Linked DNA regions of Gemmatimonas phototrophica. Each later gene encodes a partner of the first gene's protein in a complex. Links are inferred from orthologs where the notes say so. Each region holds a gene or a part of one and is shown in the gene's direction. Other genes may lie near its edges.

What was found.
Region 2: GEMMAAP_RS02750 (region 1) and odhB share a complex: the UniProt entries of both Bacillus subtilis proteins name them as parts of the 2-oxoglutarate dehydrogenase (OGDH) complex. The link is inferred for Gemmatimonas phototrophica from one-to-one orthologs.

Annotation. Positions count from the first base shown.
Region 1 is NZ_CP011454.1:614,162-630,906, forward strand. The notes cover bases 5,842-9,120. They hold GEMMAAP_RS02750 (2-oxoglutarate dehydrogenase E1 component), read left to right. Parts: upstream 5,842-6,154; coding sequence 6,155-8,920; downstream 8,921-9,120. Other genes in these bases: GEMMAAP_RS02745 (sensor histidine kinase), read left to right, coding at 5,842-6,076; GEMMAAP_RS02755 (PIG-L family deacetylase), read left to right, coding at 8,938-9,120. In the rest of the region: GEMMAAP_RS02725 (M20/M25/M40 family metallo-hydrolase), read left to right, coding at 1-22; GEMMAAP_RS02730 (response regulator), read right to left, coding at 41-2,104; GEMMAAP_RS02735 (PAS domain-containing protein), read right to left, coding at 2,133-4,442; GEMMAAP_RS02740 (DUF2256 domain-containing protein), read right to left, coding at 4,596-4,766; more of GEMMAAP_RS02745, read left to right, coding at 4,805-5,841; more of GEMMAAP_RS02755, read left to right, coding at 9,121-11,601; GEMMAAP_RS02760 (sodium:solute symporter family protein), read right to left, coding at 11,930-13,600; GEMMAAP_RS02765 (hybrid sensor histidine kinase/response regulator), read left to right, coding at 13,962-15,983; GEMMAAP_RS02770 (ANTAR domain-containing response regulator), read left to right, coding at 15,988-16,590; GEMMAAP_RS02775 (M20/M25/M40 family metallo-hydrolase), read right to left, coding at 16,594-16,745. UniProt on the Bacillus subtilis protein: E1 component of the 2-oxoglutarate dehydrogenase (OGDH) complex which catalyzes the decarboxylation of 2-oxoglutarate, the first step in the conversion of 2-oxoglutarate to succinyl-CoA and CO(2).
Region 2 is NZ_CP011454.1:727,171-734,594, reverse strand. The notes cover bases 1-2,843. They hold odhB (2-oxoglutarate dehydrogenase complex dihydrolipoyllysine-residue succinyltransferase), read left to right. Parts: upstream 1-737; coding sequence 738-1,949; downstream 1,950-2,843. Other genes in these bases: lpdA (dihydrolipoyl dehydrogenase), read left to right, coding at 2,452-2,843; GEMMAAP_RS03180 (zinc-binding dehydrogenase), read right to left, coding at 1-644. Also shown: more of lpdA, read left to right, coding at 2,844-3,864; GEMMAAP_RS03165 (hypothetical protein), read right to left, coding at 4,008-4,337; GEMMAAP_RS03160 (RNA polymerase sigma factor), read right to left, coding at 4,334-4,894; GEMMAAP_RS03155 (CaiB/BaiF CoA transferase family protein), read right to left, coding at 5,062-6,204; GEMMAAP_RS20760 (hypothetical protein), read left to right, coding at 6,496-7,368; GEMMAAP_RS03145 (GHMP family kinase ATP-binding protein), read left to right, coding at 7,375-7,424. UniProt on the Bacillus subtilis protein: E2 component of the 2-oxoglutarate dehydrogenase (OGDH) complex which catalyzes the second step in the conversion of 2-oxoglutarate to succinyl-CoA and CO(2).

The DNA of each region.
Region 1 (16,745 bases):
GGAGTGGGGCCCGCGCTCATGATTCGTTGGAACGTGCGATTCAGTCCGTGTCGGCGCTCGCTTCGAATGCTGCGGCCTTGCCAATCTGATGGGCCAGCACGGCCAGCAACGCCTCGGTGCGAAACGGTTTGGCCACGAAGTTGACCCCTTCCTGGAGGCCAAGCGTCTCCTCGTTCGAGGTGCCGGCGAACCCGCTACAGTAGACAATGGGAAAGCCCGGACGTTCGGCGCGAATCCGCTCCACGAGTTCACTGATCGGCATCTCGCCCGGCATGAGCAGGTCGGTCACGAGGGCATCGAACGATCCGGGGAACTCCTGCCACGCGTCCCACGCCGCGTCGGCGCTCGATGTGCTGTGCACCGTGAATCCATGGGCGGCGAGCACGCGGTTGAGCGCTCCGGATACGGCGGCATCGTCTTCTGCGATCAGCAACCGCGCCTGCGGCTGAACGCGCAAACGCTTAGGCCGCGCCACGGCCGGCGCACCGCCCGGGAGAGGCGGCGCCACGGCCGGCGCACCGCCCGGGAGAGGCTGCGCCAACACGGACAGTGGCGTACCTCTCATGGGCAAGAGCACGGTGAATACCGCGCCCCCGGTGTCCCGATTCGCCACCGAAACCGCGCCCCCGTGCATCAGGGCGATGTCGCGAACCGTGGCCAATCCGAGCCCGGTGCCTTCATGCTCGGCCTTGGTGGTGAAGAACGGCTCGAAAATTTGCGGCAGGACCTCGAGGGGAATGCCCGTTCCGGTATCCGCCACTTCGATACAGACATACCGGCCCGCGTTGAGGACCGGGGTGTAGCCCATCCCTGCCTCGTCCGTGAGCGTGACCACGCGAGTGGTAAGCGTGAGCCGGCCGCCGGATTGCATGGCGTCGTTGGCGTTGAGGCCGAGGTTGATGACCGTCTGCTCCAACTGATGCTCGTCCGCCAGTACGCCCGTGAACTCCGAGGTCGGATCCACATCGAGTTCGACGTCACGCCGCAGCAGACGCGACAACATTGAGGCGGCCGACCGGACAACGCTGTTCACTTCGCACCGTCGGCGCTGTGACTCACTGCGCCGACCGAAGGCCAGCAACTGCCTGGTGAGGGCGCGGCCGCGTTCGACGTTCGAGAGGATTTCGATGGTCAGCGCTTCCGTGTCGGGCGCGGTCTGCGGCAACACCTCAGCGGTCAGTCGAATGGCTGCCAGCAGATTGTTCATATCGTGGGCCACACTCGACGCGAGGCGCCCGACGGTCTGCACCCGCTGCATCTGCAGCTCCTCGCTCTGCAGCTGCTTCCGCCGGATTGCGTGGCGGAGGATGCGCCCGAGTCTTCGACCGTTCAGGTCGTTCTTCGGCAGAAAATCGTCGGCCCCGGCGGACAAGGCGGCCTCTCCCACTTCCGCGTACGAGCCCGTGAGCACGATGATCGGTGCATCGGCGGCGACAGAAGCCAGGAGGCGGATGGACTCCACGCCCTTCGCGTCCGGCAGCGACAGATCCGACACGATGGCATCGTACGCCTGCCGCTCGAGTTCGGCCAGCGCCGCCGTGACCCGGTCGACATGCACCACCTCGAACGGCTCGGCCGTGTGGTCACCCCCCAGCGCGTCCCGAAAGAGCAGGGCATCGGACGCGGAATCCTCCACGAGCAACAACCGGCGGCGGGCCGATGGGGCAGCCGGCTGTCCGGCAAGCGGGACCGGAGAGCCGGGCGGCACAATGGTGCCGCACCAGAACCGCATGGTCAGGCTTATCATCGCCACGAAGGCGTCATAATCCGTCGGCTTGCGGAGATAGCAGTTGGCATGCGTGGCATAGGTCGACTGCACATCACTTGGCGATTCCGACGTGGTCAGAATGACGATGGGAATCGAGCGCAGCTCAGGGTCTGCCTTCACGCGCCGCAGCAAGGTGCGGCCGTCCATGCCCGGCAAATTGAGGTCGAGCAATATGAGATCCGGGCGCGGGACCTCCTCAAACGGGCGCTCGCGACGCAGAAACCGCAGCGTATCCGTACCGTACTCCACCGAGTGCAGGACATGCGGGACCCCCGATTCCTTGAGCGCGAGCTCGGTCATCAGGCGGTCGCTCGGCGAGTCTTCGACGAGAAGCACGTGGTACGGTCCGTCTCGTCCGTGGGAATCAGCGCTCAGCATCGTGTCCTCGGGTGACGGGCAACGTGAAATGGACGATGCACCCTGCGCCGTCTTCGGGTTGCGTGAGCCAGATGGAACCCCCGTGGCGCTCGACGATCCGCCGGCACAGCGCCAACCCGACCCCGGTTCCGGCATACTCGTCGCGCGTGTGGAGCCGCTGGAAAATCTGGAACACGCGTTCGGCGGCAGCCGGCGGTACGCCGATCCCCCAATCTCGTACACGGACTTCGACCCGGTCGGCGTGCGTGAGGCTCGAAATCGTCACGCGTGGCGCCGCACGACCGGCATACTTGAGGGAGTTGCCGATGAGGTTCTGGAACAGTTGAATCATCAGCGTGCGGTCCGCGTCGACCGCTGGGAGGTCTGCCACCTCGATGATCGCGCCCGTTTCCGACACGCTATGAGCGATGTTGGCGAGCGCATCCTCGACGACCAGTCGCAAAGGCACCGTGGCGACGTTCGCGGTCCCTGATCCCACTCGTGAAAACGTGAGCAGATCATCGATAAGGGTACGCATACGAGTCGCCCCTTCGGTCATATGTCTGATAATGACGTCGGCATCGTCGTCGAGGCGACCCGTGTATCGGCGACCGAGGATCTGCGCGAACCCCGCGACCGCACGCAGCGGTTCCTGGAGGTCGTGTGACGCGGCGTAGGCGAACTGCTGCAGGTCGTCGTTGCTGCGCTGCAGTTCACGGGACTGGTGCTCGAGTTGCTGGCGCAACGTCACCGAATCCGTCACGTCCTGGTTGAAGAACATCATCCCCCCCACGCGACCCTCGTCGTCGTACCAGGGGCGTGCTTCCCACGCGATGTACTGGATCTCTCCGGACTCGCGCACGAACGGATCCTCCGGATGGCTGCACACGGTGCCGGACAACACCTGCTGGTGAATCTGCTTCCAGCGCTCGGGGATCTCGGGAAACACGTCGTAATGATGCCGTCCGACGAGCGAGCCTTCGGGAAGCGCGTAGAGCTCCGTCCAGCGCCGACTCGCTTCGATGTACGTGATGTTGGCATCGAGCATGGCGATGGCGGCCGGTGCATTGCGGATGAAGTCGCGCAACTTGGCGAGGCGACTCGCTCCCGCCTGCTCGGCCAGCACCTCGGCCGTGACATCCACACAAATGCCGATGATACGACGGCTCCGGTCCCCACTGTCTCCGTTCAGCTTGGCCGTGGCGCGGATGATGCGCTGTGAGCCGTCGCGCTGTCGCACGCGATACGTCGACAGAAAATCCTTCGTGCCGGCGATGGTCTCCTGCAGGCTGCGCTCGGCTTCGGCCCGGTCCTCCGGGAGCATGGCATTACGCCATACTTCGTAGCTCGGTGTGCACTCCTGCGGGAGATCGAACAGCCGGTGCATCTCGTCGTTCCACGTCAGCGTGTCATCATCCACCCACCAGTCCCACACACCGATCCCCGCGAATTGCGTCGCGAGCGCCGTACGCTCCAGGGCCACGTCGCGTTCATGGCGCGCCCGCACGAGCTCGGAGACGTCCTGAAACGTGCCGAAGAGCCGCGCGCTCCTTCCCTTCTCCGTCTGCGCCGGGTTGCACCGGGCGATGGCGAAGCGCCGTCCGCGCTCGGTGGATGCCAGCTCCACTTCGATCTCGAAGGCGATCCCGTCGTTTATCGCGCGGGCGAGCCCCGCGTCGAATCGACGCCAGCTATCCGTTTGAAAATGTGCCTGCACGTCGCCGAACGAGGGGACGGCGTCGCTGACGGGCAGTCCGAACAGGCGGAACATCTCATCGGACCACTGCAGCCGTTGCGTCCGGAGGTCGAGGCTCCAGCTGCCGGTGTTCGTGATGTACTGCGCCATCTCGAGCTGAACGCGCGCCCTCATCAGATCGGCGGTGCGATCGGCGACGCGCTGGTCGAGGTCTCGATGGAGCCCCTGCAGTGCTGCTTCCTGGTCGCGCAGGTCCTGCGTGTCGGTACTGATGCCGTACCAGCGGGCGATGGTGCCGTCTTCCAGCACCTCGGGAACGGCGCGGGTGGCGAACCATCGATAGGCGCCGTCGTAACGCCGGATCCGAAAGTCGATGTCGAGATCGGAGCGCGGGGCGACGGCCGCCTGCCACGCATCATTGGTGTGTTGGCGATCGTCGGGGTGGATCGCGTCGAGCCACCCGAAGCCAAGTTGCTCGGCGGCCGGACGACCCGTGTAGGCTACCCATTGCGGGCTCAGATAGTCGCATGAACCATCGCCACGACATGTCCACACGAGATTGGGGACGAGTTCGGCGATCCGGCGAAAGTCCAGATCCGCTTGACTTGGGAGTGGAGTCACTGGGAGGGCGAGGCGCGGGCAGGCCGTACCGCGCCTGAGGCAGGTCGAACGGGCCCGTCGGTACGGGCAAGTGTTCGGTCAATCTTGCCGCCAATTTCTCGCAAAACAATATAAGTGTGTGATAATTCATATTCCAGATTCGAGATTTTGTTGTCACCCCGCCGCCTTCCCCATCCGGCACTTGTCGCTGCAATAGCGCACCGACTCCCAGTCGCGCTCCCACTTCTTGCGCCAGCTGAAGGGGCGCCCGCAGCGAACGCACAGCTTGTCGGGGTGCCCGTTTACCGCGCCGGGCTGTTTGCCGGTCTTTCGAGATTGCGCCATGGCTCCCCAAGCCGCGCGCGGGGGTGCAGAGTTCCCAGATGACGTCGCCCATCAATCCCGCCGACTTTCCGGCCAGCAATCAGGACCTTCTCTATTCGGACTACCGAAAAACAGAAGAGCTCGGCACTCTGCGTCAGGTTGCGCGCGCGCTGGCAGCTGAGACCAATTCGCAGAAGGTGCTGGATACGCTGTGCCAGCTATCGATGGTCCGTGGACGTGCTAATGGCGCTGCAGTGGCGCAGATAAGTGGTGATAATGGCGTATATTCCGCTTGTGCCGGGCACGCGTTGTCGTTGCTGGGGATCACCTTCCCGCTGGAAGGGACGTTCACCGGACGGGTGGCTCGCGAGCATCGCACGCTCTCCATTGCCAACCCGTTGGAAAGCTCCCCCTTCTTTGCCCAGCTGCTCCCCACGCTGGGCATTGGGCCCATTCTGCTGCTGCCCCTGCTCGCCAACCAGCAGCTCTTCGGGGTGTTGTCCATTACGCGGGACGTTGGCCACCCCCTCTTCGACGAGGTGGATGAAGAGCGTCTCGGGGTCATGGCCGACCTGGCCGCCCTGGCCCTCTGGAAGGCCAGTCTGCTCGAGGAGGCGCGTTCGGCCGACGCGGCCAAGACGAGCTTGCTGGCTACGCTGTCGCATGAGCTGCGCACGCCCCTCACCGCGCTCGAAGGGTATGGCGAACTGCTGGAAGACGAGATTCTGGGCTCCCTCACCGACGCGCAGCGCGATGTCATTGTTCGGCTGCGTACCGTGGGCCGCCACCTGGGGAGTCTCATTGAGGACATCCTCACCTTTGCGTCGCTGGAGGCCGACCGGCTCACCGCCCGCAACGCCCCGGTGCGTCTCGACGAACTGCTCGATTCGCTGCACCCCTTCCTGGAGCCGCTGGCCCGCGAAAAGGGGATCGAGTTCCTCCTCGACCTTGAGCCCGGGCTCCCCACGCTCGTGACCGACGAAGCCCGGGTGCGCCAGATTCTGCTCAACCTGTGCCAAAACGCCATCAAGTTCACCGAGGTGGGCCGAGTCACGCTACGCGTGTCCCGGGGGTCGCCGGCCCCTGACGGTGGGGCCACGGTCCGTCTGGCCGTGCGTGATACCGGTGTGGGGATTGCCGCCACCGACATGCAGCGGCTGTTTCGGCCGTTCTCGCAGCTGGAGGACTCCCAGACCCGCCGTGCCCGAGGCACCGGGTTGGGGCTCTACATTGCCCGCCGACTGGCCACCATGCTGGGGGGGCGTATTGAGCTGGTGTCGCGCCCGGGCGAAGGATCCACCTTTACTCTGGTCCTGCCGCAGAACCACTGACGCCGCATAACCGCCGTTGCCAATTTTGCCGAGTTTGCCGGCGCAGTTGTGTCGCGCAGCCCACTACATTTCGTGTTTATGTCAGCTATTACGAGCGTATTCAACGACGGCATCTTTGCCGAGCAGTTCGAGAAGTACCGCCGGGACCCCGCGAGCGTCGATGAGACGTGGCGCCAATACTTCCGGATTGCGGAGTCGCTGTTTGGTGGTGCCGCCGGCGCCGCTCCGGTGGCGTCGGCAACGGACACCGCGCTCCTGACCAAGGTTGCCGCGGCCGCGTCGCTGCAGCAGGCCATCCGCATGTACGGACACTATGCCGTGCAGCTGGATCCCCTTGGATCCCCGCCGGCGGGCGCCGATGAACTGAGCCCGGAGTTTTACGGACTCACCGACGCCGATCTCGCCAGCATTCCCGGCGCGGCGCTGGGTGATGATCGGTACGCCACGGCGAAAGATGTGATTGAGCGCAAGCGCAGCGTGTATTCGGGGCGCGTGGGCTACGAAGTGTGGCACCTCGAAGTGAACGAGGAGCGCAACTGGTTCCGTCGCGCCTTCCGCGACGGAGTGCTGACGCGCCCGCTCACGGCTGACGAAAAGAAGCAGGTGCTGCAGCGCCTCAACGAAGTGGACGGACTGGAGCGTTTCCTCGGGCGCGCCTATCAGGGCTACAAGCGCTTCTCCGTGGAAGGCACCGATACGCTCATCCCCATGCTCGATGCCATGATCGACGCGTTGGGACGTGAAGGGGCCAACGAGGTGGTGATAGGCATGGCGCACCGCGGCCGTCTCAACGTGCTCACGAACGTGATGGGCAAGCCGTTCGAGGCGCTGTTCGCCGAATTTGAAGGGCACCACGAAGCGGCCGATGAGAACGCGACCGGCGACGTGAAGTACCACATGGGCTACAACGGCGCGCGCACGGTGGATGGCCGCGACGTGAAGCTGCGTCTCATGCCCAACCCGTCGCACCTCGAAGTCGTAAACCCGGTCATTGAAGGGGTAGTACGCGCGCTGCAGCGCGAGCCCGGCAAGCCGGGGGAGCGGAATGAGCATGTCGTGGTGCCGGTCGCCATTCATGGTGACGCCGCGTTTCCGGGCGAAGGCATCGTGGCGGAGACGCTGAACATCTCGCATCTCAATGCGTACCGCACCGGCGGTACGATTCACATCATCGTGAACAATCAGGTCGGCTTCACCACCGACCCGTCCGATGCGCGCTCCACGTATTACTCGTCGGATCTCGCCAAGGGATTCGAAATCCCCATCTTCCACGTCAACGCCGACGACGCCGAGGCGTGCATCATTGCCATGCGGCTGGCGTGCGCGTACCGCGCGACGTTCAAGAAGGATGTACTGATCGATCTGGTGGGCTACCGTCGTCATGGGCACAACGAAGGCGATGAGCCCATGTACACGCAGCCGACGCGCACGGCGGCCATTCGGAAGCATCCCACAGTGCCGCAGGTCTGGGCCAGCCGTCTGGTGCGCGAAGGGGTGATGGGCACCGATGATGCTGCCGCGGTCGAGCAGGCGGTGTCGCAGCGGTACGCCGAGATTCACAGCCGCTTCAAGCAATCGCTGCTGGGCAGTGAAAAGCATGCGCCGTGGCCGGCCGAAGCGGTGGTCGTCCCCAAGCCGGTGGTCACCGCGCTGCCCGCTGAACGGCTGCACTTCGTCAACGAGTCGCTGCTGCAGTGGCCGGCCGACTTTGCGGCCAATCCCCGCCTGGCCAAGCAGCTGGAACGTCGTCGCGACACGATGGGCGAGCAGGGTGGCATTGAGTGGGGGCACGCGGAAGCGCTGGCCTTTGGCTCGTTGCTGCTCGATGGCATGTCGGTGCGCATTACCGGGCAGGACGCCGAGCGCGGGACCTTCTCGCACCGGCACTCGGTGCTGAATGATGTGAATACCGGCCGCAAGTACGCGCCGCTGGCCAACATTCCCGGCGCCAAGGGCGCGTTCGAGGTCTACAACTCGGCGCTCTCCGAAACCGCCGTCATGGCCTTCGAATACGGCTACAGTGTCATTGCGACCGATACGCTCACGCTGTGGGAAGCGCAGTTCGGCGATTTCGTGAACGTGGCGCAGCCGATCATCGATCAGTTCATTGTGGCCGACCGCGCGAAGTGGGGGCAGGACAGTGGATTGGTGATGCTGCTGCCGCACGGCTACGAAGGGCAGGGGCCGGAGCACTCCAGCGCCCGTCTGGAGCGCTTCCTGCAGCTGTGTGCCGAAGGGAACATGACGGTGGCTTACTGCAGCACGCCGGCGCAGTACTTCCACTTGTTGCGTCGTCAGGCGTTGCGGAAGCACCGTCGTCCGCTGGTGTGCATGCAGCCCAAGTCGTTGCTGCGGTTGCCGCAGGCGGCGTCGCGGTTGGATGACCTGGTGCAGGGCGCGTTCCAGCCGGTCATTGATGATCCCATGACGGCGCAGCATCGCGACGAAGTGCGGCGCATCGTCTTCTGCACGGGCAAGCTGTACTACGATCTCGCGCTGTCGCCGTCGCGCAATCCGCAGGTGGCACTGGTGCGTGTGGAAGAGCTGTATCCGTGGCCGCACGAGGAGATCCAGCGCATCATGGATCTGTATCCGGCGGTGGAGCAGGTGGTGTGGGCGCAGGAAGAACCCAAGAATCAGGGCGCGTGGACGTACGTGCAGCCGCGGCTGCGCGCGTCGGCCGGTGCCGCCGTTGGGGTGCGCTACGTGGGCCGACCCGAGCGGGCCAGTCCGGCGGAAGGCTTTGCCGATGCGCACCAGGCCGAACAGGCACGCATTGTGGCGATGGTGATGGATACGGGTGAAGTGCTGGACGCACGCCCGGCCATGACCGCTACTCACTGAGAGCAAACACCATGCAGATGGCTTCGTTGAAGAAGCTGATGATGAGCGCCGCGGCCATAGCCGCGGCGTTCGTCGCTCAGCCCCTCGAGTTGACCGCACAGGTCGCTCCCGATCGCGGTGCGGCCGCACTGGGGTCCGTGTTGGCGGGTATTGGCACGACATCGCGCGTGCTCACGGTGGCGGCCCACCCTGACGACGAAGACACGCCCATGATTGCGTGGCTGGCCAAGGGACGCCACGTGGAGACGGCGTACCTCTCGCTCACGCGTGGCGACGGCGGGCAGAACCTCATTGGGAACGAGCTGGGCGAAGCGCTGGGGGCCATTCGCACGCAGGAGTTGCTGGCGGCGCGACGCATTGACGGCGCCACGCAGTACTTCACGCGCGCCTACGATTTCGGGTTCAGCAAGAACGCCGAAGAGACATATCAGCACTGGCCCAAAGACAGCATTCTGGGCGATGTGGTGCGCGTGGTGCGGGCGTATCGGCCGCACGTGATGATTGCGTTTTTCAGCGGGACGCCGCGTGACGGACACGGGCATCACCAGGTGAGCGGGCTGCTGGCGCGCGAAGCGTATGACCTGGCCGGCGATACCGTGCGCTTTCCGGTAAAGGACTTCGGGGTGCCCTGGACGCCGCAGAAGTTTTATCGCAGTGCCCGCCAGACTCCCGACAGTGCCACGTTGCGGGTGAATACCGGTGAGTACGATGCCTTGCTGGGGCGGTCGTACTACGAGATTGCGGCGGAGAGCCGGTCGCAGCACAAGAGCCAGGGGTTTGGCGTCTTGCAGCGGAAGGGCGTCATCTGGGGCTATCTATCGCGTGAGGCCTCGCGCGTGGGGCCAGCCGACGCGCGTTCGGAGCGCTCGCTGTTTGATGGCGTGGATACCACGTGGGCCCCGTTGCGGGCGCAGTTGCCGGCCTCGGCGCAGCCGGTGCTGGACTCTGCACTGAGTACGGTGCGAGACGCGCGCGCGGCCTACCGTGCCGATGCGCCAGCGCCGATGGTGCCGATATTGGCGCAGGCGTTGCGGCAGTTCCGCACGGTGCGCGGCAGCTGGCGCAGCGGCCCACCGCTGCTGATTGCCGGGCCTCCCGGGAGTCCGTCGAGCGTCGCGCGACGCCCGGCCGATGCTGCGCCGGCCGCGCTCTGGGATGCCCTGTCGACGACGGAAGAGCGCACCGAGCGGGCCCTCGTGCTGGCGGCGGGAGTGGTGGTGGAAGCCACGGCGCCACGAGCCACCTTTCCCGCGCGCGAACCGGTGAAGCAGGCGGTGAACGACTCACTGCCGGTCACGGTCACCGTGTTCAATCGCGGCACCACGCCGGTGCTGTTGCGCAACGCGAGTGTGTTCGGGCTGGGGCTGCGCCCGGGGGAAACGGGGGATCTCACGGTGGCGCCGGACAGTGCGGCCACGCTCAATCGGTGGGCGGTGGCATTCGTCTCGAACAGTCCGTGGTGGCGCGTGTACGGCCGCAAGCAGCAGGACTGGTTTCAGGCGCCTATCGATGCACGCCACGAAGAACAGCACCAGGAAGAGCGCGCGTCCATCGTGCAGGCGCGCCTCGAGATTGCGGGGCAATCGGTGGCGGTGAATACGCCGGTGGTGTATCGCTACGCCGATCCCATCAAGGGCGATATGCAGGTGCCGGTGAGTGCGGTGCCGGGCATTACGATCAATCTCGCGAGCGTCATGGAATACATCCGCGCCGGCGTGCCGGTGGAGCGGTACATCCCGGTACGCATACAGTCCAGTTATCCGCACGAGACCACGGTGTCGGTGCAATTGGAGCTCCCCGCGGGACTCAAGGCTGACAGCACGGAGCGTGTGCGCACGCTGGCCGCCGACGGCAGTACCATCCTGCAGTTCCGTGTGCGGGGGATGGTGAAGGAAGGGCAGCAACAATTGGTGGCGCTGGCGTTGCACGACGGTGCCATGAGCACGAGCGGCGCATACCTCATCAACTACGATCACATCACGCCCATGCGCCTGTACGGAGCGTCGGGGATGTATCTGTCGGCGGTGAATGTGAAAATCCCACCGCGCGCCCGGGTGGGCTATATCGCCGGCGTAGGCGACAAGGGGATCGAAGCGTTGGAGCAGCTGGATATTGCCGTGGAGAAAATTGAGCCGTCCATGGTGTCGGCCACCAATCTCTCGCGCTTTACCAGCATTGTGGTGGGACCGCGCGCTTACGAAGCCAGTGAGGCACTGGTACGCAATAATCCCCGGCTGCTGGAGTACGCCCGGCAGGGTGGTACGCTGGTGGTGCAGTATGGTGCGCAGAATATGAACGCGCTGCCGGGCATCACGCCGTATCCGCTGCAGTGGGCACCACGCGCCGCGCGCGTGACCATGGAAACGGCACCGGTCACGGTGCTGCAACCCACGCATCCGCTGCTCACGTTCCCCAATCGTATTGGTGCGGTAGACTGGGAAGGATGGGCGCAGGAACGCGCGACCTACATGCCGAGCACCATCGACAAGCGGTATACGTCGCTGCTGCGGATGAACGATCCGGACGAGCCCGCGAACGACGGCGCACTGCTGGTGGCACCGGTCGGCAAGGGGCGCTACGTGTACGTCACGCTGGCGCTGTTCCGCCAGCTACCGGCGGGGGTGCCCGGGGCGGCGCGGTTGTTGGCGAATTTGGTGGGGGGAGGGGTGGTCCTGCAGTAGACAATGCGGTTTGGGTTGCCTGGAACCGCGGTTCGGGTTTGGAACGTCCACTGCAGTATTGGAAGACACCTGCGGTTCTGGACTGCCACTGCAGTTGAGGTGCCCCGCAGTTGAGGTCTGTATGGAAGCGCCCGCCGGCTTTGCCGGGCGGGCGCATTCCTTTGGTGGCTGTCTCACTTCAACTGCAGTGGCCGGTACATCAACCACCAAGAACGTGCCGCCCCGGCGAAGCCGGGCGGCACGTTCCGCAGCGACCCGAACCGCTGTGCTCTTCAACTGCGGTGGCAGTCCAGAACTGCAGGAGTCTTCCAATACTGCAGTGGCAGGTCTATACCTGAACCGCAGTGGCAGTTTCTGCTCGACCGAGGCTGAGTGCCCACCCCACTACCACCACCACCACGGCACCAATCACGTTGTGCCAGAGGAAGCTGACCTGGGGGGCCCCGAAACTGACGGCGGCTACAACGGCCATGCCGGCCAGCAGGCCAACGAACGCGCCGATGGCGCGGGTCCGCTTGATCATCGCCAGCAGGAAGACACCGAGGATGGAGCCGTAGAAGAAGGATCCGAACCGGTTGACCACCTCGATGAGTGACCCAAGCGTGGCGGCGTAGGTCGCCACTACCATGGCAAAGACGCCCCAGATGGCGGTGCTGATGCGCCCCACCTTGAGAAAGTGGGCGTCGCTCGCCTCCGGCTTGTACCACCGCTGATAAAAGTCCACCACACTGGCCGTGGCGAGGGAATTCAGCTCCGCGGCAATACTCGACATGGCGGCCGCCAGCACGGCGGCGAGAAAGACTCCGGCAAAGCCAAGCGGCAGATGATCGAGCACCAGCCGCGGAATGATGTAGTTCACGTCGCGTGAGCTCTCCCCGGTGGCCTCGGTGACCGCCGCCAGTGCCTCCTTCCGCACCACATCCACCTGATCGTTGTGCGCCTTGAACGTATTCAGGGGTGCCGAGCCGTGTACGGTGGCGGCCTCACGGGCCGCCTGATCGCGCGCCGACAACGCGGCGGTATACCGCGACGCCAGCGCGGCATACGCCGCCGGCCGCTGTTCCCGCAGCATGGCATCGTGGCGTGGATTGTACAGCATCGGGGCCGGTGAGAAGGTGTAGAACAGAAACACCAGCACGCCGATGATCAGGATGAGCGCCTGCAGCGGAATCTTCCAATAGGCGCTCATCAGGAGCGAGCTGCGGGCTTCGTCCACCGAGCGGGCCGCGAGATAGCGCTGCACCTGACTCTGGTCGGTGCCGAAGTAGCTGAGCATGAGGAACGTGCCGCCCAGAATGCCTGACCAGAACGTGTAGGTCTCCGTAAGTGAGAATGAAAAATCGAAGACGCGCAGGCGGCCCGTGGCGCCAGCAATATGGAAGGCCTCATCGAGTGGTACGGGGAGCCGCCACACCAGGACCACGACAATGGCCAGCAAGGCGGCGACGATGATCACCATTTGCTTCACGTCGGCCCACGCAACGGCCTCGACGCCCCCAAGCACTGTGTACCCAATGGTGGGCACCCCGATGAGCAACACGCACCAGGTCAGGTCCCAGCCAAAGATGGCACTCAACACCACACTGGGGGCCGCGATGATGGTCCCGGCGGACATCCCCCGCGACAGCAGGAAGAGCAGAGACGTGAGCGAACGAGTCTTGGCGTCGAACCGACGCTCGAGATACTCGTATGCGGTATACACCTTTGCGCCGTGCAGAAAGGGGACCAGCGTCACCCCCAGCAGCACCATGGCAATGGGCAACCCAAAGTAGAATTGCACGAAGCGCAGGCCGTCCGTGGCGCCCTGCCCCGTCGTGCCAATGAGCGTCACCGCGGACAGCTGCGTCGCCATCACGCTCAGGCCGACGGCCCACCAGGGGAGGCTCCGGCTGGCGAGAAAATACCCCTCGATGTTCTTGGTGCCGCGTGTCCGGCGGAGGCCGTCAAAGACCACCACGAACAGATACACCGCGACTATGACCCAGTTGATCCAGTGCATCGTGAGGCGGTCAGAGCGTATACCGTGACTGCATGAGCCACAGGAGGGCGAGGGTAATGCCCTGAATGACCAGGACGCGGATGAGCGTACGCTTGAATTGCGACATGCCCCAAAGGTACAGGGAAACCCGCATCGTCGTGATGACGACCGTTACACGGCGAGCATACGCTTTTGTCACCGGCCGATCCTCGGACGGGCGCGAGGGGCCAGAGGACTCAGGATTTGGTTCTGGCGTTTGACCACCGGGACCAATACGCGCTACAATACAGTGGTTTCTGCTTTGCGGAAACGATCGCGTCCTCCGGGCAGGCTCAGTCGCAACGGTGCCACTGACGTATCGGATGGCGCCCTCAGCTATGCGATGACCCAACCTCTCAGCTCGGCAGACTTGATGCAGGACGGCTCCGAACGCGAGCGTGCGCGCCTTGGCGCACTGCTCGAATCGTTGCCATCAGCTGCCGCGCTCTTCCGACACGATGGATACGCCATCACGGTCAATACGCGCGGGCGAGCCATGTTTGTCGTGGATCCGCTGGCGCCCATTGTTGCGCAACACGCGAACGTGATGCTGCAGCCGTTTGGTCCCGCGGCGCAGGAAGCCATTCGCTTTGCTTCGAACGGTCGTCCCACGGAAACCATGCTGGTGCCGTTCGGTCGCGATGGACGCATGGCCGATATGCGTGTCCTTGTGTTCGATCATGACTTGCTGCTGGTCTCGGCGGTGGACGTCACGGCGCGCGAACAGGAACGCGTGCACGCCACGCGCGCGGAGCGGGAGTTGCGGGCGTTGTTCGATCTCACGCCGTCATCGGTGCGTGTCGTGGATGTCACCGGTCGTCTGCAGCAGGTGAACGACAACGCCTCCCGCGAGCATGAGGACCGTCAGCCGGTCACCGTGCGCGAGCTGTGGGAAATGGACGCCCCGCATGATGTGGTCCACCATCGCCCGCTGTCGTTTCTGGATACCCCGGCCATGCGGGCGCTGGCTGGGCAGACGGTTCGTCGACAGCTGTTGGAAGTGCGTCGTCAGGGGGGGCGCCGCGTGGTGGAGTCGTACGCGGCACCCATGCATGGTGAAGATGGACGCATTGTTGGCGTGCTGCTGCTCGATCGCGATGTCACCGACCGCGAACGGCTCGAAAAGATTCTGCACGATCAGGAAGGCGAACAGCGCGCCCTCAGAGCACAGGTGTCGCAGGATGAGCGGGAGTTGGAGCGCCTGGTGGAAGAGCGCTCACGGGCGTTGCTGGCCTCGCAGGAAGAGCAGGTGCGCGAGCGCCGTCTCTCCGCCGTGGGACAGCTGGCGGCCGGCGTTATGCACGATGTGAACAACGCGCTGAATCCCATCATGGCGGCCGCGTATCTGCTGCGACATCACGCCGAGTCGCCGGAAGCGGTACGCGACTACGCCGACCGTATTCGCAAGGCCGCCGAGATTGGCGCAGCCACGGCATCGCGAGTGGGACGGTTCATTCGTCAGGAGCCCGTGCACCCTGGCGGCGATGTCGAAGTCGATCTGTCGCTCCTCGCCGAGGAAGTCCTGGACCTTACCGAGCCCATGCGGCTGCAGCGGTCGAGTGAAAGCCGCGAGGTCCGCATCGTGCGTATGTTCACGGAGGGCGCCATTACCCGGGGGCTCCCCGGGGAAATTCGTGAAGCGCTGCTCAACCTCGTGCAAAACGCCATCGATGCCATGCCGGACGGCGGCACGCTGACGGTGCGCACGTCGGTGGAGGGGAGTGATGCCTGCATGGCTGTGCGCGACACTGGGGTAGGAATGACGGCGGACGTTCGTGAACGGGCCTTCGAGCCATTCTTTACGACGAAGGGGGCCAAGGGCTCCGGCCTTGGTCTGGCCGAAGTGTACGGCATTGCGCGTCGCCATCGCGGCACGGCGACCATTTCATCCGTGCCGGGCCGCGGCACTGAAGTCATGGTGCGCTTTCCGCTGCAGAAAGCGGCCGCGCCTGAGGTCGCCGCACCGGAAGAGATTCTCCCCACCCGCCCCAACCGCATTCTGGTGGTGGAAGATCACGACGACGGTCGGGAGTTCCTGCGCCGCATCCTGCAGGGAGACGGGCACACCGTGGTGGCGGTCGCCAGCTGTGCCGACGCCCGGCAGGCCCTTGCGTCGTATTCGTCCCAGCCAATTGATCTCATGCTCACCGATGTCGGTCTCCCCGACGGCAACGGATGGGAGCTTGTGAAATTCGTCAAATCGCACTACCCCACCATTCGGGTGGGGGTCATAACCGGCTGGGAGCCAAGTGTTGGCCCCGAAGAGGCCGATGGTGCGGAATTCGTGCTGCGCAAACCGTTGCGGGCACCTGAACTGAAGGCCCACATTGCCGGGACGCATGCTCCCGCATCACCAACCGAGTAAAATCATGTCGGAATTGCCCTCCACGATCCGCGTCCTGGTTGCCGAAGACAATGCGCTCGAGCGCTCCACCCTGGTGGACCTCCTGAGTGCGCTCGGGCACATGGTCGTTGCCGAAGTGGACAGCGGTACGGAAGCCATTGAAAAGGCGCAGCAATTCACCCCCGACGCCGTGCTGCTCGACATGCACATGCCCGGCGCCACGGGAGTGCAGGCGGCGGAAGGCATCGCCAGTGCGCTGCCAGGAACGGCGGTGGTGCTGATCACGGGCGACTTGTCGCTCACGCTGTCCACGGCGGATGTGCTGCGCTCGACCGCGGTCGCGCTGCTGCCCAAGCCAACCCCGCCCACCACGCTCGACGCCACGCTGCGCATGGCCGTGACCCGGGCTCGCGAGCTCCTGGCCGCCCGCCGCGAAGCGGCTGAGGCCAAGGAGCAGCTGGAAAACCGCAAGCTCATCGAGCGGGCCAAGGGCATCCTGATGCGCCGCACCGGCAGCAGCGAGCAGGAAGCTTATCGCATCATGCAGCGTTCCAGTCAGGATCGCAGCGTGCGCATGGTGGATATTGCCCGTGCGGTCATTGACAGCGAACCGGGCATGAAGAGCTGACGGTTACGACATGGGCTTGAGCGGCCCCGCCACCTGCTTCACCAGCTGATACAGAAAATCGAGCCCATCGTAGAACGCCTTGACGCGCAGCTTCTCATCGCGGCCATGCGCGTTGGTTTCGCCGGCGGCGGAGAAGATGCCGCTCACGCCGTAGG
Region 2 (7,424 bases), 110 kb from region 1 along the record:
TCGAGCTTGTCCGGGCTGCTGGAGGTGACCCACGCGGTGGCGCCGATGTGCTTGCAGATCTGCAGGGCGGCGAGCGCGACCCCGCCGCCAATGCCCCAAATGAGCACCTGTTCGCCGGGGCGCACCTTGGCGCGCGTGACGATCATGCGCCAAGCGGTGAGCGTGGCCAGCGGGAACGCCGCGGCCACATCCCACGGCAGCCAGTCGGGAATGATGCGCACGTTGGCTTCGGGCACCACCACGTAGTCGGCAATGGTGCCCGGGTAGTGCTCCCCCAAGACGCCAAAGGAGAGACAGAGCGGCTGGTCGCCGTCGCGGCAGTACTCACAGCGGCAGGTGCGGTCTACCACCCCCGGGTTGAGAATCACGCGGTCGCCCACCTTGACCGAGGTGACCGCCGAACCCACCGACTCCACAATGCCGGCGCCATCGGAACCCAGGGCCCAGCCGGGCTTCACCTTGGAGCCGGGGATCCCCTGCAGCACCCACAAGTCCAGCCGGTTGAGCGCGGCGGCATGGATACGCACGCGGACGCCATCGGTGGCGTGCACCGACGGGCGAGGCAGGTCGTCACGGACGACCAGCTGCTCGGGGCCGCCATGGGCGGTGAAGGTGAGGGCCCGCATGGTGTGGAAGAGGCTCATACGCCGGAATCTAGTAAGCCGGGAGCAATTCCTCCTGACCGCTCCATATATTCAAGGCTCGCTCCCTACATCGATCCACTTCAGGTTCCGCTCATGTCGTCCATCAAGGTTCCCCCCCTCGGCGAATCGATCGTCGAGGCGACTGTCTCGCGCTGGCTCAAGAATGTTGGCGACGCCGTGGCGGTTGGCGATTCGCTGATCGAACTCGAGACCGACAAAATCACCGTCGAAGTGCCGGCCCTGGAGGCCGGCGTCCTGACGTCGCGCGCGAAGGGCGAAGGCGATGTGGTGGCGGTGGGCGACGTGCTCGGTGAGCTCGGGGCCGGCACGGGCGCGGGAGCGGCTGCTCCGGCTGCGGTGGCTGCCCCGGCAGCGGCACCTGCTCCTGCCGTGACAGCACCGGCCGCTGAGGCCAAGGTGTCACCGGCGGCGGCCCGCCTGGCCACGGAAAGCGGTATCACCCCGGCCGACGTGGCGGGTACGGGGCGCGGTGGGGTGGTGAGCAAGGCGGATGTGATGGGCGCGGTGGCGGCCACGCCGGCCGCTCCGGCCGCACCCGCTCCAAAGGCGCCGGCCCCCGTGGCCGCCGCGCCGGCCGTGAGCGCCGGCAGCCGCGAGACGCGCGAAAAGATGACCACGCGCCGCAAGCGGATTGCCGAGAACCTGCTGCAGTCGCAGCAGTCCACGGCGCACCTGACGACGTTCAACGAGATCGACATGACGGCCATTACGGCCCTGCGTGAGCGACTCAAGGAACGCGTGGAGAAGGAGCAGGGCGTGAAGCTGTCGTTCATGCCGTTCTTTGCCAAGGCGGCCACGCTGGCGCTCAAGGCGTACCCGGTGGTGAACGCGCAGATCGATGGCGACACGATTGTCTACAAGCACTATGTGAACATGGGCATCGCCGTCGCCAGCGACGGCGGGCTCGTGGTGCCGAACATCAAGGATGCCGACACCAAGAGCATTGTGCAGATCGGCAAGGACATTGGCGCCGTGGCCAAGCGGGCGCGCGACGGCAAGCTGTCCATGGATGATCTGACCGGCGGCACGTTCACGATTACGAACGGCGGCGTGTTCGGCTCTTTGATCTCCACGCCTATCATCAATTACCCGCAGGTGGGCATTCTGGGGCTCCACAAGACCCAGGATCGCCCCGTGGCCATTGATGGCAAGGTGGAGATTCGCCCCATGATGTACGTCGCGCTCAGCTACGACCACCGCATCATTGACGGGCAGCAGGCCGTGCTCTTCCTCGTGCGCTTCAAGGAGCTCATGGAAGACCCGGGGGCGATGCTGGTGTACTGAGGGTTTTCAGAACTGAAGACTGAAAACTTCGACTGACGACTGACAACGTGAACTGACAACTGATCACTCCTGGCCCCGGCTGGGAGTTTTCAGTTTTCAGTGGGAGTTTTCAGTCGTCAGTTTGAGTTTTCAGTTGTCAGTTTTCCAAAATCCACCCCCAAATGCACCACGACGCCCCTAAGCGTTTCCGCCGGGACGTCGGGCTTCGTTAACAGACGTTTTCAACGCGAAGGTTGGGGCCGTTGCTAACGATAGGATTGGTAACAGCGAGATTCGTGCCGTCAAGTACAGGACGCGCGACTGTGACCCGGGTAACAAATGGACGGCAGATACTCACGACCCAAAACTCGAACCCAGAACCCGGAACTGATCAGTTCTGGGTTCTGGGTTCGGGTTCCGGGTTATGGGTCTCACTGCCCCAGACCGGCATTTCAGCTTTCACCGGTTAGCGCAAACCCAGAACCCGTTCGACAGTGACGGTCCCCCCATTATCTTGCAATCCATGACCTCCCCCAACATCCAGACCGCCGACGTGGTCGTCCTCGGTGGCGGCCCCGGTGGCTATGTGGCGTCCATTCGCGCCGCGCAGCTCGGGCTGACTGTCACCTGCATTGAAGCAGATACGACCCTCGGCGGCACGTGTGTCACCGTGGGCTGCATTCCGTCCAAGGCGCTGCTGCAAAGCAGCGAGCATTACGAGTGGCTCCGCCTGCACGCCGCCGAACATGGCATCAAGGTGGATGGCACCGCGGTGGACCTGCCGGCCATGATGGCGCGCAAGACCGACGTGGTGGCGCAAAACACCAAGGGCATCGAGTTCCTGTTCCGCAAAAACAAGGTGACCTGGGCGAAGGGCTGGGGCACGCTCAAGCCGGGGAACGTGGTGGAGGTGCAGGCGGCCGACGGCACCATCACCGCCTGGCAGGGCAAGTCCGTCATTCTTGCCACGGGGTCAGTGCCGGTGCAGCTGCCGTTCCTCCCCTTCGATGAGCAGCGCGTGCTCTCCAACGTGGGCGCGCTCACCATTCCCGAGGTCCCCAAGCACCTCATTGTGGTGGGCGGCGGCGTGATTGGGTTGGAGCTGGGCTCCGTGTGGCGTCGGTTGGGCGCCAAGGTGACGGTGGTGGAATACGCGCCCACCATTCTTCCTGGCAACGATGACGACATCGTGAAGGAAGCCGACCGCATCTTCCGGAAGCAGGGACTGGAGATCCACACGGGCACCAAGGTCACCGGGGCCGACGTGCGCGCCGACGGCGTAACCGTGCACGTGGAAAAGAACGGCGCGGCCTCAAGTATTGAAGGCGACTACGTGCTGGTGTCGGTGGGACGCAAGCCGGCGCTGCGCGGGGTGGACCCGGCGGCACTGGGACTCGCCATGGGCCAGCGCGGCGAAATTCTGGTGGACGACCAGCTGCGCACCAACCTGCCGGGCGTATATGCCATTGGTGATGTGGTGGGCGGCAAGCTGCTCGCGCACAAGGCCGAAGAAGAAGGCACCATTGCTGCCGAAGTGATTGCCGGCAAGCCGGTGCACATGCACTACCGCACCATGCCCGGCGTGGTGTACACGTGGCCCGAGATTGCCACGGTGGGACTCACCGAGCAGGAAGTGAAAGCCAGTGGCCGTGCCTACCGCGTGGGCAAGTTTCCCTTCAGCGCCAACGGTCGCGCGCGCACCATGGGCGAGACGCAGGGCTTCGTGAAGTTCATCGTGGACAAGAGCACCGACGAAATTCTGGGGTGCCACATGCTCGGCCCGCACGTGGCCGACAACCTCGCGCAGGTGGTGCTGGCCATGGAGTACCGCGGCAGCGCCGAGGACATTGCGATCACGGTGCACTCGCACCCCACGCTGAGCGAGACCGTGAAGGAAGCGGCGCTCAGTGCGCTGGGGAGAGCGATTCACATGTGAAACCCGAACCCGTCACTCGAACCCAGAACCCGGAACTGATCAGGTGCGGGACGTGGGTTCGAGTTTCGAATTGACGGTTCGGCAAAGAGAAAAACGCCGCCGGGTTTCCCGGGCGGCGTTTTTCACATCGAACGGCAGCAGACTCAGTCCGCCAGCGGCGCCTTTGCTGACAGCGCGGCCATGATGTTGGCCGTGAAGTGAGCCGGGGCCTTCACCTGACGCATCGTGTCGGTGTCCTTGGCCACGCGGGCCCAGAACTCCACTGCCTTGTCGTTTTCTGCGCGGGCTTCCATTTCGGTCGCCTCGCCATCGAGCCACATCTGAACCGTATCAGCCGCCGTGTCAGCCGCGGAAACGCCAGGAAGGGGCACTTCGCGATCCGCCAGGGGACGCTCAGCAGACACCGCCGCATCGCGAGAATCGCGAGCTTTGGGATTCAGATTTTCGTGCGATTCGTGTCGGTCGAGCATCACGCGTATTTCTCCTCGAGCAGGGCCTGAAGTGCTTCACGTGCCCGATGCACGCGCATTTTCAGGGCGCCAACTGTAGTACCCAGGAGGTCCGCCATTTCTTCGTAGGAGCGACCTTCAACATGCTTCATGATGAAGGCTTCCCGAAGAGACGGCGCCAGCTGCGAGAGTGCTGCATCGAGATCCTGCCGCAGTTCCGTGCGGTCGAGGTCCTCATCGGGACTCGCGAAGCCAGAGGGCTGGTCGTCTTCGTCGTAGCTCAGGTGCGTGCGCCGAATGTTCTTCAGCCAATCCTTGCACCCGTTTGCAACGATCCGGAACAACCAGGCATCGAAGCGACCACGGACTTCACCGAGATGGTGATAGGCCTTGATGAACGATGTCTGAAGAATGTCCTCGGCGACGTCAGGGCTGCCCGTCATGCCAAGCGCATGTCGATACAGCGGATCACTGTACCGGCCAATCAGCAACGCGAACGATTCGCGATCTCCCGCAAGGACCCGGGAGATGACGTCTTGATCGTTATCGACGTCGTTTGGTGGGATTTCGGATTCCGTCATAGTCACGGCGCTAGGATAACGCCGATCGGACGGGTTTGACACCCCTGCCGCACAACCTCGACCCGGAACTTGCGTTCCGTTGATCGCGACACCTGCTGAACGTCTCGCGGAAAAGACGAAGGGGAGACAAAGAGGTCACAGCGATATCACAGATTTTGTGTGGAGGGTCACGTCAGTTTCTCGAATGAAGCCCAGCGTTTTTCCCGCACCGTAACGCTGTGTTCGCCACAAAAGGGCGGCTCGAAGCGAACCCGACCATTCCACAGTGGAGGCATGCCAACGCGTGCCGCGTCGGTAACGCTGAAAGGTACTTCATTGAGCGATTCCGTGACGGCTTCGCGTGCCGATCGCACCACGCCGCAGGGCACCCCGACGGCGGTGAGTCGCTCCATCCAGTGGGCCGCCCCAGCGGTCCGAAGCTGGGCCGCGATGGTGGCAACCACATGGTCGCGCTGGGCCAGCCGGCCGGCGTTGGTGGCGAGCGCCGGGTTATCGCCGAGCGTTGGGAGATCGAGCGCCTGCATGGCCGCCGTCCATTGACTGTCGGCGCCGACCGCAATGACCACCGGACGGTCGGCGGTCTGGAAGAGCTGGTAGGGAACCAGATTGGCGTGGGCGTTCCCCCACCGCCGGGCCTCCTGCCCGCTGACCAGGGTGTTTTGCGCCACATTGACCAAGGCGGCCAGCGCGCTGGACTGCAGGGTGACGTGCACACGGCGCATCGAGGCCGGGAGCCCGCTGGCGCCTGCCCGCTCGCGCGCGGCGAGAGCGGCCAGGATTCCGATCGCGGCGTCCTTGCCGGTGGTCACATCGACCATGGCCACACCGACTTTCATGGGATCGCCCTCGGGCTCTCCAGTAATGGCCATCCAGCCGCTTTCGGCCTGGACCACGAAGTCGTAGCCCGGGCGATCACTGGCGGGCCCGAACCCGGAGATAGTGCACCAGAGCAATTGCGGATACTGCGCCAGTAACGCGTCAGCATCAATGCCGTTTCGGGCGAGTGCCCCGGGCATGAAGTTCTCGACGACGACATCGGCTTCGCTGATGAGGTCGAGAATGAGGGCACGATCGATCGGATCGGCGAAATTGGCGTCGAGGGAGAGCTTGTTGCGATTGGCGCTCAGGAAGTAGGCGGACTGTCCATTTTCCGCAAAAGGCGGCCCCCAACCGCGAGTATCGTCGCCGGCGCCGGGGCGTTCGACCTTGATGACGGAGGCGCCAAGGTCGCCCAGCATCATGGAACAGAGCGGTCCGGCCAGCACCCGGGAGAGATCGAGGACCCGTACGCCAAAAAGTGGCAATGTCACGTTAGTGTTTTTATAGTGTTCTTATAAATACTCTTTGGAGTGCCACGATCTGGAGACAATTTGCGCATTTCATCTATCTTATGAGTTTGGAGCGGAGTGGGTCGCTGCGCAATTATATGAGCGTATCGCCGGGAAAGCACGTGCTACGCCTTGCATAGATGACTGAAAATCATATAGTTACCCCCGTTCCGGTGGACGCGGACCACTCGGGTGGCAACTGTACGACTCCCCCGAATTCCGTGAAGCGACCACCTCGACCTCCATGTATGGCGGAAGGAGTGCGCTCCACCTATGGCCGATTTGCCCCAGGCTGACGACGAAACCCTCGCGGAAGGCGACGCGCCGGCATCTGCCCCAGCGCCGCGCCGCGGCCCCGGGCATCGTGCGGCGGACGCCCGCGATACCGCAGCGGAAATGGCCGCGCGGGCCCATGAGATCAGTCTCGAAGCGGGTAGCCGGATGGCTGGCGCTATGCGTGACGTTGTTGGTGCGGCCGCTGGCCTCAGCAGCTTTGTTATCGAGAGTGCGCGCGATCTGATCAACTACATGGTCCGCCGTGGCCAGATGAACCAGGACGAAGCCGACGCGCTGATTGCGCAGGCCGAGGCCGCGTACATCGCCAAACACGGCGCGCTCCCTGCCCCGCAGCCCAAGGCGGCGCCCCCCAAGCCGGTCCCGCTGGGGCAGATGCCCAAGGCGGTGCAGGCCCCGGCAGCAGCGGCCGAAGCGGCCCTCGAAGCCCGGGCGGCCATGCGTATCGAACCGCAGAAGCCGTCGGACAAGGTCACCTTTGCGCCGTTGCCCCCCAAGCCCGCGCCCAAGCCAAAGCCGGAACCCAAGGTTGAGGCCAAGCCGGAACCCAAGGTAGAAGCCAAACCAGCCGCCAAAGCCGCGCCGGCAGCCAAGGCGGCCCCCGCACCGGCGCCCACCAAGAAGGAAGCAGCACCGGCGGCAGCAAAGGCTCCGGCCAAGGCGGCACCAGCGGCGAAGGCTCCGGCCAAGGCCGCGCCGGCCGCCAAGGCAGCACCTGCGGCCAAGCCAGCCGCAAAGGCGGCTCCGGCCAAGCCCGCGGCCAAGGCTCCGGCCACCAAGGCTCCGGCCAAGCCGGCCGCCAAGGCCCCGGCCAAGGCTCCTGCCAAGAAAGCGCCCGCGAAGAAGAAGTAATCCGACGTGATCGTCGCGTCGGCGCCAACCCGCCTCGACTTCGGCGGAGGGTGGAC